4 regions of the Bacillus sp. WC2507 genome follow, and region 4 is predicted to be linked to each of the others. Evidence: a T-box and tRNA genes for the amino acid it is inferred to sense, from the RefSeq annotation. Region 4 holds a T-box; the other regions hold tRNA genes.
The links. A T-box is a leader RNA that pairs with one kind of tRNA and senses whether it is charged. The one in region 4 lies ahead of tyrS (tyrosine--tRNA ligase), so its partner is inferred to be a tRNA-Tyr.

Region 1 (2,174 bases), 4.0 Mb from region 4:
AAACTTATTGACTTTTAAAGTGAATAAGTTATAATAATGATTGTCTCAAAAGAATAATGTCTGGTAATGATGGCAGAGAGGTCACACCCGTTCCCATACCGAACACGGAAGTTAAGCTCTCTAGCGCCGATGGTAGTTGGGACCTTGTCCCTGTGAGAGTAGGACGTTGCCAGGCAATATTATTCCGCAGTAGCTCAGCGGTAGAGCTATCGGCTGTTAACCGATCGGTCGTAGGTTCGATTCCTACCTGCGGAGCCATTGGAGAGCTGTCCGAGTTGGCCGAAGGAGCACGATTGGAAATCGTGTATACGTCACAAGCGTATCAAGGGTTCGAATCCCTTGCTCTCCGCCATAGGATTTATAATATTTGGCCCGTTGGTCAAGTGGTTAAGACACCGCCCTTTCACGGCGGTAACACGGGTTCGAATCCCGTACGGGTCACCACTTTTGGAGGATTAGCTCAGCTGGGAGAGCACCTGCCTTACAAGCAGGGGGTCGGCGGTTCGATCCCGTCATCCTCCACCATATAAATTATATGAATAATATTGTCGCGGGGTGGAGCAGCACGGTAGCTCGTCGGGCTCATAACCCGAAGGTCGCAGGTTCAAATCCTGTCCCCGCAACCAAATGGTCCCGTGGTGTAGTGGTTAACATGCCTGCCTGTCACGCAGGAGATCGCCGGTTCGACCCCGGTCGGGACCGCCATTTTAATAAGGCTCGGTAGCTCAGTCGGTAGAGCAGAGGACTGAAAATCCTCGTGTCGGCGGTTCGATTCCGTCCCGAGCCACCATTTATTTTAATAAAATACGCCGGCTTAGCTCAATTGGTAGAGCAACTGACTTGTAATCAGTAGGTTGGGGGTTCAAGTCCTCTAGCCGGCACCATGTAAGTTTCGGAGGGGTAGCGAAGTGGCTAAACGCGGCGGACTGTAAATCCGCTCCTTCGGGTTCGGCAGTTCGAATCTGCCCCCCTCCACCATTTACATAGGGGCATAGTTTAAAGGTAGAACTGAGGTCTCCAAAACCTCCAGTGTGGGTTCGATTCCTACTGCCCCTGCCAAATATATTTACACAACATGGCGGTTGTGGCGAAGTGGTTAACGCACCGGATTGTGGCTCCGGCATTCGTGGGTTCGATTCCCATCAGTCGCCCCATTTTTATTTTTAAAATTACAAATAATCTAATGGATACTTACATATAATTAAGTAAGAAATCGATGGGCTATAGCCAAGCGGTAAGGCAACGGACTTTGACTCCGTCATGCGCTGGTTCGAATCCAGCTAGCCCAGCCATTTTTGCGGAAGTAGTTCAGTGGTAGAATACAACCTTGCCAAGGTTGGGGTCGCGGGTTCGAATCCCGTCTTCCGCTCCAATGAAATTTAATATGGCGGCATAGCCAAGTGGTAAGGCAGAGGTCTGCAAAACCTTTATCACCGGTTCAAATCCGGTTGCCGCCTTTTCTTTTGTGCCGATGTGGCGGAATTGGCAGACGCGCACGACTCAAAATCGTGTTCCTTCGGGAGTGTCGGTTCGACCCCGACCATCGGTATCGGTTAAAAGACGAGTGATCGTCTTTTTTTATTTGTTTTTATCTTCAATTAATCGTGAGTATACAGTAATATCAAGCGTTCCTACTTTGTGGGGACGCTTTTTTTATGTGTTCAAATTAATGTTAATGTATCGCCTATTACGTTAATTCTTATAGGTTAACGTAATGCTGATGAACGTTATAATGGTAATTTAGTTGATGGAAATTTATCAGATGATAATATCGAAAAAGGTGCGAATCTAACAAAATTATCAGAAGGTATCTCGTCCGTTTCAAATCAATTACCATTGAAAGAACGATTTGCATTTGCAGGTACTAGTGGCTTTGGTAACAATCATATAAAGGCTTTTGAAGCTTTACAAGAAGCTCGTGATACATTTATGTTTTCCGAAACTGGTGGAAGAAGTAGAATTAAGGGTGTACAAGAAGTAATAAAAGATTATGTGGATAAAGTTCTTGATAGAGTAAATGTAAAAAAATGAGTATCCCGATTCGTATATAGCATCTAAAGTATTACGTGAAGAACTTAAGGCTGCAGGAATTGAAGCAATCCCATATTCTAATGCAGCACATCACATTGTAGCTTGAAATGATAGCAGGACAGTGGAAGTACAGGAATTATTAA
Region 2 (2,174 bases), 930 kb from region 4:
GCATAGCTGGGTAGCTATGTGCGGAAGGGATAAGTGCTGAAAGCATCTAAGCATGAAGCCCCCCTCAAGATGAGATTTCCCATAGCGTAAGCTAGTAAGATCCCTGAAAGATGATCAGGTTGATAGGTTCGAGGTGGAAGCGTGGTGACATGTGGAGCTGACGAATACTAATAGATCGAGGACTTAACCATATAATATGAAGCAAATGTTATCTAGTTTTGAAGGAATATATAATTTTCTTCTTGATATTTCGAAAGAAATGTTTATAATGATAAAAGTCTGGTAATGATGGCAGAGAGGTCACACCCGTTCCCATACCGAACACGGAAGTTAAGCTCTCTAGCGCCGATGGTAGTTGGGACCTTGTCCCTGTGAGAGTAGGACGTTGCCAGGCTATTATTATTCCGCAGTAGCTCAGTGGTAGAGCTATCGGCTGTTAACCGATCGGTCGTAGGTTCGAGTCCTACCTGCGGAGCCATTATGCTTCCATAGCTCAGCTGGTAGAGCACTTCCATGGTAAGGAAGAGGTCACCGGTTCAAGCCCGGTTGGAAGCTTGGGAAGAGTTTTAAAATTTTTGGCCCGTTGGTCAAGTGGTTAAGACACCGCCCTTTCACGGCGGTAACACGGGTTCGAATCCCGTACGGGTCACCACTTTTGGAGGATTAGCTCAGCTGGGAGAGCACCTGCCTTACAAGCAGGGGGTCGGCGGTTCGATCCCGTCATCCTCCACCATATATATTTTAAATGTCGGAGGGGTAGCGAAGTGGCTAAACGCGGCGGACTGTAAATCCGCTCCTTCGGGTTCGGCAGTTCGAATCTGCCCCCCTCCACCATTTTCTTTAAAATAACCTGAGAGGGTTTATTTTTTTGAAAAGATAACCATACTAGTAAATATTAATGGGCTATAGCCAAGCGGTAAGGCAACGGACTTTGACTCCGTCATGCGCTGGTTCGAATCCAGCTAGCCCAGCCATTTACGAGCCATTAGCTCAGTTGGTAGAGCATCTGACTTTTAATCAGAGGGTCGAAGGTTCGAATCCTTCATGGCTCACCATTTTCGCGGAAGTAGTTCAGTGGTAGAATACAACCTTGCCAAGGTTGGGGTCGCGGGTTCGAATCCCGTCTTCCGCTTAATTACTAAGGGGCCTTAGCTCAGCTGGGAGAGCGCCTGCCTTGCACGCAGGAGGTCAGCGGTTCGATCCCGCTAGGCTCCATCTAAATAAAAAAGCTTACATCATATGATGTAAGCTTTTTTTGTATTTAAAAAGACAACTTTCATACTTGTCGTTTAAAATGAAGAAAATGTAAAAAGAAAGGATGGGGGATAATTGTGAAAGTTGTTATTGCATCTGATTCATATAAAGAAAGCTTAAAAGCTATAGAAGTATGTGAAGCTATTGAAAGAGGTTTTGGAGCGATTTTCCCTAAAGCAGAGTATGTAAAAATACCAATTGGGGATGGGGGAGAAGGAACGGTTGATTCGCTTGTGGATGCTACAGGTGGAAGAATGATATCACTTCAAGTGACAGGGCCGCTTAGAGAACGTGTACAAGCCTTTTACGGTATGTCTAAAGATAAAAAGACAGCGTTTATTGAAATGGCAGCAGCATCAGGATTACAACATGTTCCGGTTAAAAAGCGAAACCCACTTATTACAACGACTAAAGGAACAGGAGAACTTATACTACATGCGCTAGACGAAGGAGCTGAGCACATTATTTTAGGACTTGGAGGAAGTGCTACAAATGATGGCGGAGCAGGTATGTTGTCAGCTTTAGGAGTCAGGTTTATAAATGAAGAAGGGGAAGTAATAGAGCCATCTGGAGGCACGTTACATTCGATTGTCGCTATTGATTTTTCGCGAATGGATTCACGCTTAACGCATATAAAGATAGAAGCAGCATGTGATGTAGATAATCCGTTAGTTGGGATAAGGGGAGCATCTTTCGTATTTGGCAGACAAAAGGGTGCGAACGCAGAGATGATGAAAGAGCTGGATGAGAATGTAAAGCATTATGCGAATATCCTTAACCAATCTTTATCTTGCGACGTATCTAAAATACCTGGTGCAGGAGCCGCAGGAGGAATGGGAGCAGCTGTTATTGCAGTGTTAAAGGGAAACTTGCGGAGAGGAATTGAAATTGTATTAGATTATACAAATTTTGATAAGCAT
Region 3 (2,174 bases), 3.8 Mb from region 4:
GCTAGCTTCGGTGGAGGCGCTGGTGGGATACCGCCCTGACTGTATTGAAATTCTAACCTACGGGTCTTATCGACCCGGGAGACAGTGTCAGGTGGGCAGTTTGACTGGGGCGGTCGCCTCCTAAAGTGTAACGGAGGCGCCCAAAGGTTCCCTCAGAATGGTTGGAAATCATTCGTAGAGTGCAAAGGCATAAGGGAGCTTGACTGCGAGACCTACAAGTCGAGCAGGGACGAAAGTCGGGCTTAGTGATCCGGTGGTTCCGCATGGAAGGGCCATCGCTCAACGGATAAAAGCTACCCCGGGGATAACAGGCTTATCTCCCCCAAGAGTCCACATCGACGGGGAGGTTTGGCACCTCGATGTCGGCTCATCGCATCCTGGGGCTGTAGTCGGTCCCAAGGGTTGGGCTGTTCGCCCATTAAAGCGGTACGCGAGCTGGGTTCAGAACGTCGTGAGACAGTTCGGTCCCTATCCGTCGTGGGCGTAGGAAATTTGAGAGGAGCTGTCCTTAGTACGAGAGGACCGGGATGGACGCACCGCTGGTGTACCAGTTGTTCTGCCAAGGGCATAGCTGGGTAGCTATGTGCGGAAGGGATAAGTGCTGAAAGCATCTAAGCATGAAGCCCCCCTCAAGATGAGATTTCCCATAGCGTAAGCTAGTAAGATCCCTGAAAGATGATCAGGTTGATAGGTTCGAGGTGGAAGCATGGTGACATGTGGAGCTGACGAATACTAATAGATCGAGGACTTAACCATATAATATGAAGCAATGTTATCTAGTTTTGAAAGAATATAAAAAAACTTGTTGACTTTAAAAGTAAAATAAGTTAAAATGATTCTTGTCTTAAATGAATACAGTCTGGTAATGATGGCAGAGAGGTCACACCCGTTCCCATACCGAACACGGAAGTTAAGCTCTCTAGCGCCGATGGTAGTTGGGACCTTGTCCCTGTGAGAGTAGGACGTTGCCAGGCAAAATGGAGGATTAGCTCAGCTGGGAGAGCACCTGCCTTACAAGCAGGGGGTCGGCGGTTCGATCCCGTCATCCTCCACCATATATGTCGGAGGGGTAGCGAAGTGGCTAAACGCGGCGGACTGTAAATCCGCTCCTTCGGGTTCGGCAGTTCGAATCTGCCCCCCTCCACCATTCTTAATTAATGGGCTATAGCCAAGCGGTAAGGCAACGGACTTTGACTCCGTCATGCGCTGGTTCGAATCCAGCTAGCCCAGCCATTAAGAGCCATTAGCTCAGTTGGTAGAGCATCTGACTTTTAATCAGAGGGTCGAAGGTTCGAATCCTTCATGGCTCACCATTTTAATCAAATATGCGGGTGTGGCGGAATTGGCAGACGCACTAGACTTAGGATCTAGCGCCTTTGGCGTGGGGGTTCGACTCCCTTCACCCGCACTTTTAATGAAATAACTCAAACATGTCTTGCGGAAGTAGTTCAGTGGTAGAATACAACCTTGCCAAGGTTGGGGTCGCGGGTTCGAATCCCGTCTTCCGCTCCAATTTTCAATATGACATGCCGGGGTGGCGGAACAGGCAGACGCACAGGACTTAAAATCCTGCGGTGGGTGACCACCGTGCGGGTTCGACCCCCGCCCTCGGCACCATATGCGCCCGTAGCTCAATTGGATAGAGCGTTTGACTACGGATCAAGAGGTTAGGGGTTCGACTCCTCTCGGGCGCGCTTTTATTAACGGGAAGTGGCTCAGCTTGGTAGAGCACCTGGTTTGGGACCAGGGGGTCGCAGGTTCAAATCCTGTCTTCCCGATATTCCCAAAAACAGGGGGCCTTAGCTCAGCTGGGAGAGCGCCTGCCTTGCACGCAGGAGGTCAGCGGTTCGATCCCGCTAGGCTCCACTTTATTTATTATATGTCTCGGAGGTATACCCAAGTTCGGCTGAAGGGATCGGTCTTGAAAACCGACAGGCGGTGAGAATCGCGCGGGGGTTCGAATCCCTCTACCTCCTCCATTTTCTTTTTAAATGGTTTAGATACATATAATAATAAAATTTTATTTTTCCTTCATGGAGGTATACCCAAGTTCGGCTGAAGGGATCGGTCTTGAAAACCGACAGGCGGCGAGAGTCGCGCGGGGGTTCGAATCCCTCTACCTCCTCCATTTTTTAAAAAACATTATATTGTCGCGGGGTGGAGCAGCACGGTAG
Region 4 (2,174 bases):
ATATGTATGAACTTGAAAAAGGAAAAATAAAAACGTATTTATTTCAAATCGGTTATCGTCTTATGATTAATAAATTAAATAGGAGAAAAAAGTGGCGTACACTTTTGCCATTTTTAGTGCCAATTCAGGAAAAAGAATTTTCTCACGAAGATCGGCTCACAGTAAGAGAAGCAATTTTGAAAGTTCCAGAAGAGCAAAGAGCGGTCCTAATCCTTTCTTATTATCATGACATGCAGCAAAAAGAAATTGCAGAGATATTAAACATTCCAATTGGAACAGTGAAATCGAGACTTCATAACGGGATAAAGAAATTGAAACAATTGCTGGAGGTGGATGAAATTGAGCGAAAATCCCTTTAAGAGTGAATATAAGTTAAAACAGCATTTAGATAGTGACCATGTAGAAATACCAGACTTTCCAAAAACGGTAAGTCGCTTCGATCGATTAATCGGATTTCTTGGTTCTCCGGCAAAAGATCCTGTGGAGGCGACGATTGGAAATGATTTATCGGTTGTGTTTCATGTATCGTTATTAGTTGGGGTTCCAATTCTTTCTCTTATTACGATACTCTTTGCGACGTTGTAGAGGATTGGCAAGGAGAGAAACTCGACCTCTATTTGACACGCCTATATAAATGATGGTATAAAGAAAAGTATATGAATAATTGAGCGTGGAAAGGGAGAAGTAGTGATCATTTCCCTGTTTTAGAGAGCTGATGGCCGGTGAAAATCAGCACATAGATGATCGCGAATTACGCCCCTAGAGCATCTTTTTTCGATTGAATTGTATTCAAAAGGGAAAAGACGGTGCTAAGCCGTTATGTAAATAAGGTGGTAGGCTTTTTTTTGCCTGCAACTAGGGTGGTAACGCGATAATCAAAATCGTCCCTTATTTAAAGGGGCGATTTTTTTATGTTTTCAACCTTCACGCCAGTAATGAACTTAAAGGAGAGTATGTAGGATATGGATATTTTACAAGATCTTGAATTTCGCGGTCTAATTAATCAGCAAACAGATGCTGAGGGACTTGAGCAATTATTAGAAAAAGAAAGCGTTAAATTATACTGTGGTTTCGACCCGACAGCGGATAGCTTACACATTGGTCATATGTTACCAGTATTAATGTTACGTCGTTTCCAATTAGCTGGTCATCAACCAATCGCACTAGTTGGCGGAGGTACTGGTATGATCGGTGACCCAAGTGGTAAAAAAGCAGAGCGTACATTAAATACGAAAGATACAGTTGCTTACTACACAGAAAGCATTAAAAACCAACTTTCAAACTTCTTAGAGTTCGAAAACGTGGACAACCCAGCAACAATGGCTAACAACTATGACTGGCTTGGTAACTTAGATGTAATTTCATTCTTACGCGATATCGGTAAAAACTTCGGTTTAAACTATATGTTAGCAAAAGATACAGTAGCATCTCGTTTAGAGACTGGTATTTCATTCACTGAGTTCAGTTACATGATTTTACAATCATACGACTTCTTAAACTTATACCAACACCATAATTGCCGCCTGCAAATCGGTGGTAGTGACCAATGGGGTAACATTACAGCTGGTCTTGAATTAATCCGTAAATCAGAAGAAGATGCGAAAGCATTCGGTTTAACAATTCCACTAGTTACAAAATCTGACGGTACGAAGTTTGGTAAAACAGAAGGCGGCGCAATTTGGTTAGACCCAGAAAAAACAACTCCTTACGAGTTCTACCAATTCTGGATCAACACAGATGACCGCGATGTTGTTAAATACTTAAAATACTTCACATTCTTATCTCATGAAGAAATTCTTGAGCTTGAAAAGCAAGTAGCTGAAGCACCAGAAAAACGTGCAGCACAAAAAGCATTAGGTTCTGAAATGACAAAACTTGTTCACGGCGAAGAAGCATTAGAGCAAGCGATTAAAATTTCAGCTGCATTATTCAGCGGTTCTGTAGCAGAACTGACTGCAAGCGAAATCGAACAAGGATTCAAAGACGTACCATCTGTAGAACGTACTGCAGAAGATACAGTATTAATCGACTTACTTGTAGAAAGCAAAATCTCTCCATCAAAACGTCAAGCACGTGAAGATGTAACGAACGGCGCAATCTACGTAAACGGTGAGCGTACACAAGCATTAGACTACGTTGTAACAGAAAACGACCGCATCGAAGGTAAATTCACA

Region 1: it has a tRNA-Tyr gene. The T-box ahead of tyrS (tyrosine--tRNA ligase) is inferred to sense a tRNA for this amino acid. The anticodon was not compared.
Region 2: it has a tRNA-Tyr gene. The T-box ahead of tyrS (tyrosine--tRNA ligase) is inferred to sense a tRNA for this amino acid. The anticodon was not compared.
Region 3: it has a tRNA-Tyr gene. The T-box ahead of tyrS (tyrosine--tRNA ligase) is inferred to sense a tRNA for this amino acid. The anticodon was not compared.

What each region holds. Positions count from the first base shown of each region.
Region 1 covers NZ_JBQXPN010000001.1:5,097,953-5,100,126, reverse strand. Annotated here, with positions in the region: rRNA gene rrf (5S ribosomal RNA) at 60-175, shown strand; tRNA gene ACUN28_RS26845 (tRNA-Asn) at 184-258, shown strand; tRNA gene ACUN28_RS26840 (tRNA-Ser) at 261-352, shown strand; tRNA gene ACUN28_RS26835 (tRNA-Glu) at 370-444, shown strand; tRNA gene ACUN28_RS26830 (tRNA-Val) at 450-525, shown strand; tRNA gene ACUN28_RS26825 (tRNA-Met) at 550-626, shown strand; tRNA gene ACUN28_RS26820 (tRNA-Asp) at 630-705, shown strand; tRNA gene ACUN28_RS26815 (tRNA-Phe) at 715-790, shown strand; tRNA gene ACUN28_RS26810 (tRNA-Thr) at 809-884, shown strand; tRNA gene ACUN28_RS26805 (tRNA-Tyr) at 895-978, shown strand; tRNA gene ACUN28_RS26800 (tRNA-Trp) at 986-1,059, shown strand; tRNA gene ACUN28_RS26795 (tRNA-His) at 1,079-1,154, shown strand; tRNA gene ACUN28_RS26790 (tRNA-Gln) at 1,218-1,292, shown strand; tRNA gene ACUN28_RS26785 (tRNA-Gly) at 1,298-1,372, shown strand; tRNA gene ACUN28_RS26780 (tRNA-Cys) at 1,387-1,457, shown strand; tRNA gene ACUN28_RS26775 (tRNA-Leu) at 1,468-1,549, shown strand; partial or broken gene ACUN28_RS26770 (AHH domain-containing protein) at 1,777-2,174, shown strand, end outside.
Region 2 covers NZ_JBQXPN010000001.1:125,963-128,136, reverse strand. Annotated here, with positions in the region: rRNA gene ACUN28_RS00740 (23S ribosomal RNA) at 1-191, shown strand, start outside; rRNA gene rrf (5S ribosomal RNA) at 279-394, shown strand; tRNA gene ACUN28_RS00730 (tRNA-Asn) at 404-478, shown strand; tRNA gene ACUN28_RS00725 (tRNA-Thr) at 483-555, shown strand; tRNA gene ACUN28_RS00720 (tRNA-Glu) at 578-652, shown strand; tRNA gene ACUN28_RS00715 (tRNA-Val) at 658-733, shown strand; tRNA gene ACUN28_RS00710 (tRNA-Tyr) at 751-834, shown strand; tRNA gene ACUN28_RS00705 (tRNA-Gln) at 900-974, shown strand; tRNA gene ACUN28_RS00700 (tRNA-Lys) at 980-1,055, shown strand; tRNA gene ACUN28_RS00695 (tRNA-Gly) at 1,061-1,132, shown strand; tRNA gene ACUN28_RS00690 (tRNA-Ala) at 1,143-1,215, shown strand; gene ACUN28_RS00685 (glycerate kinase) at 1,332-2,174, shown strand, end outside.
Region 3 covers NZ_JBQXPN010000001.1:4,877,161-4,879,334, reverse strand. Annotated here, with positions in the region: rRNA gene ACUN28_RS25840 (23S ribosomal RNA) at 1-756, shown strand, start outside; rRNA gene rrf (5S ribosomal RNA) at 859-974, shown strand; tRNA gene ACUN28_RS25830 (tRNA-Val) at 980-1,055, shown strand; tRNA gene ACUN28_RS25825 (tRNA-Tyr) at 1,064-1,147, shown strand; tRNA gene ACUN28_RS25820 (tRNA-Gln) at 1,159-1,233, shown strand; tRNA gene ACUN28_RS25815 (tRNA-Lys) at 1,238-1,313, shown strand; tRNA gene ACUN28_RS25810 (tRNA-Leu) at 1,328-1,408, shown strand; tRNA gene ACUN28_RS25805 (tRNA-Gly) at 1,438-1,512, shown strand; tRNA gene ACUN28_RS25800 (tRNA-Leu) at 1,529-1,617, shown strand; tRNA gene ACUN28_RS25795 (tRNA-Arg) at 1,621-1,694, shown strand; tRNA gene ACUN28_RS25790 (tRNA-Pro) at 1,705-1,778, shown strand; tRNA gene ACUN28_RS25785 (tRNA-Ala) at 1,794-1,866, shown strand; tRNA gene ACUN28_RS25780 (tRNA-Ser) at 1,887-1,979, shown strand; tRNA gene ACUN28_RS25775 (tRNA-Ser) at 2,036-2,128, shown strand; tRNA gene ACUN28_RS25770 (tRNA-Met) at 2,152-2,174, shown strand, end outside.
Region 4 covers NZ_JBQXPN010000001.1:1,060,954-1,063,127, forward strand. Annotated here, with positions in the region: gene ACUN28_RS05730 (RNA polymerase sigma factor) at 1-359, shown strand, start outside; gene ACUN28_RS05735 (hypothetical protein) at 340-585, shown strand; T-box leader at 663-892, shown strand; gene tyrS (tyrosine--tRNA ligase) at 963-2,174, shown strand, end outside.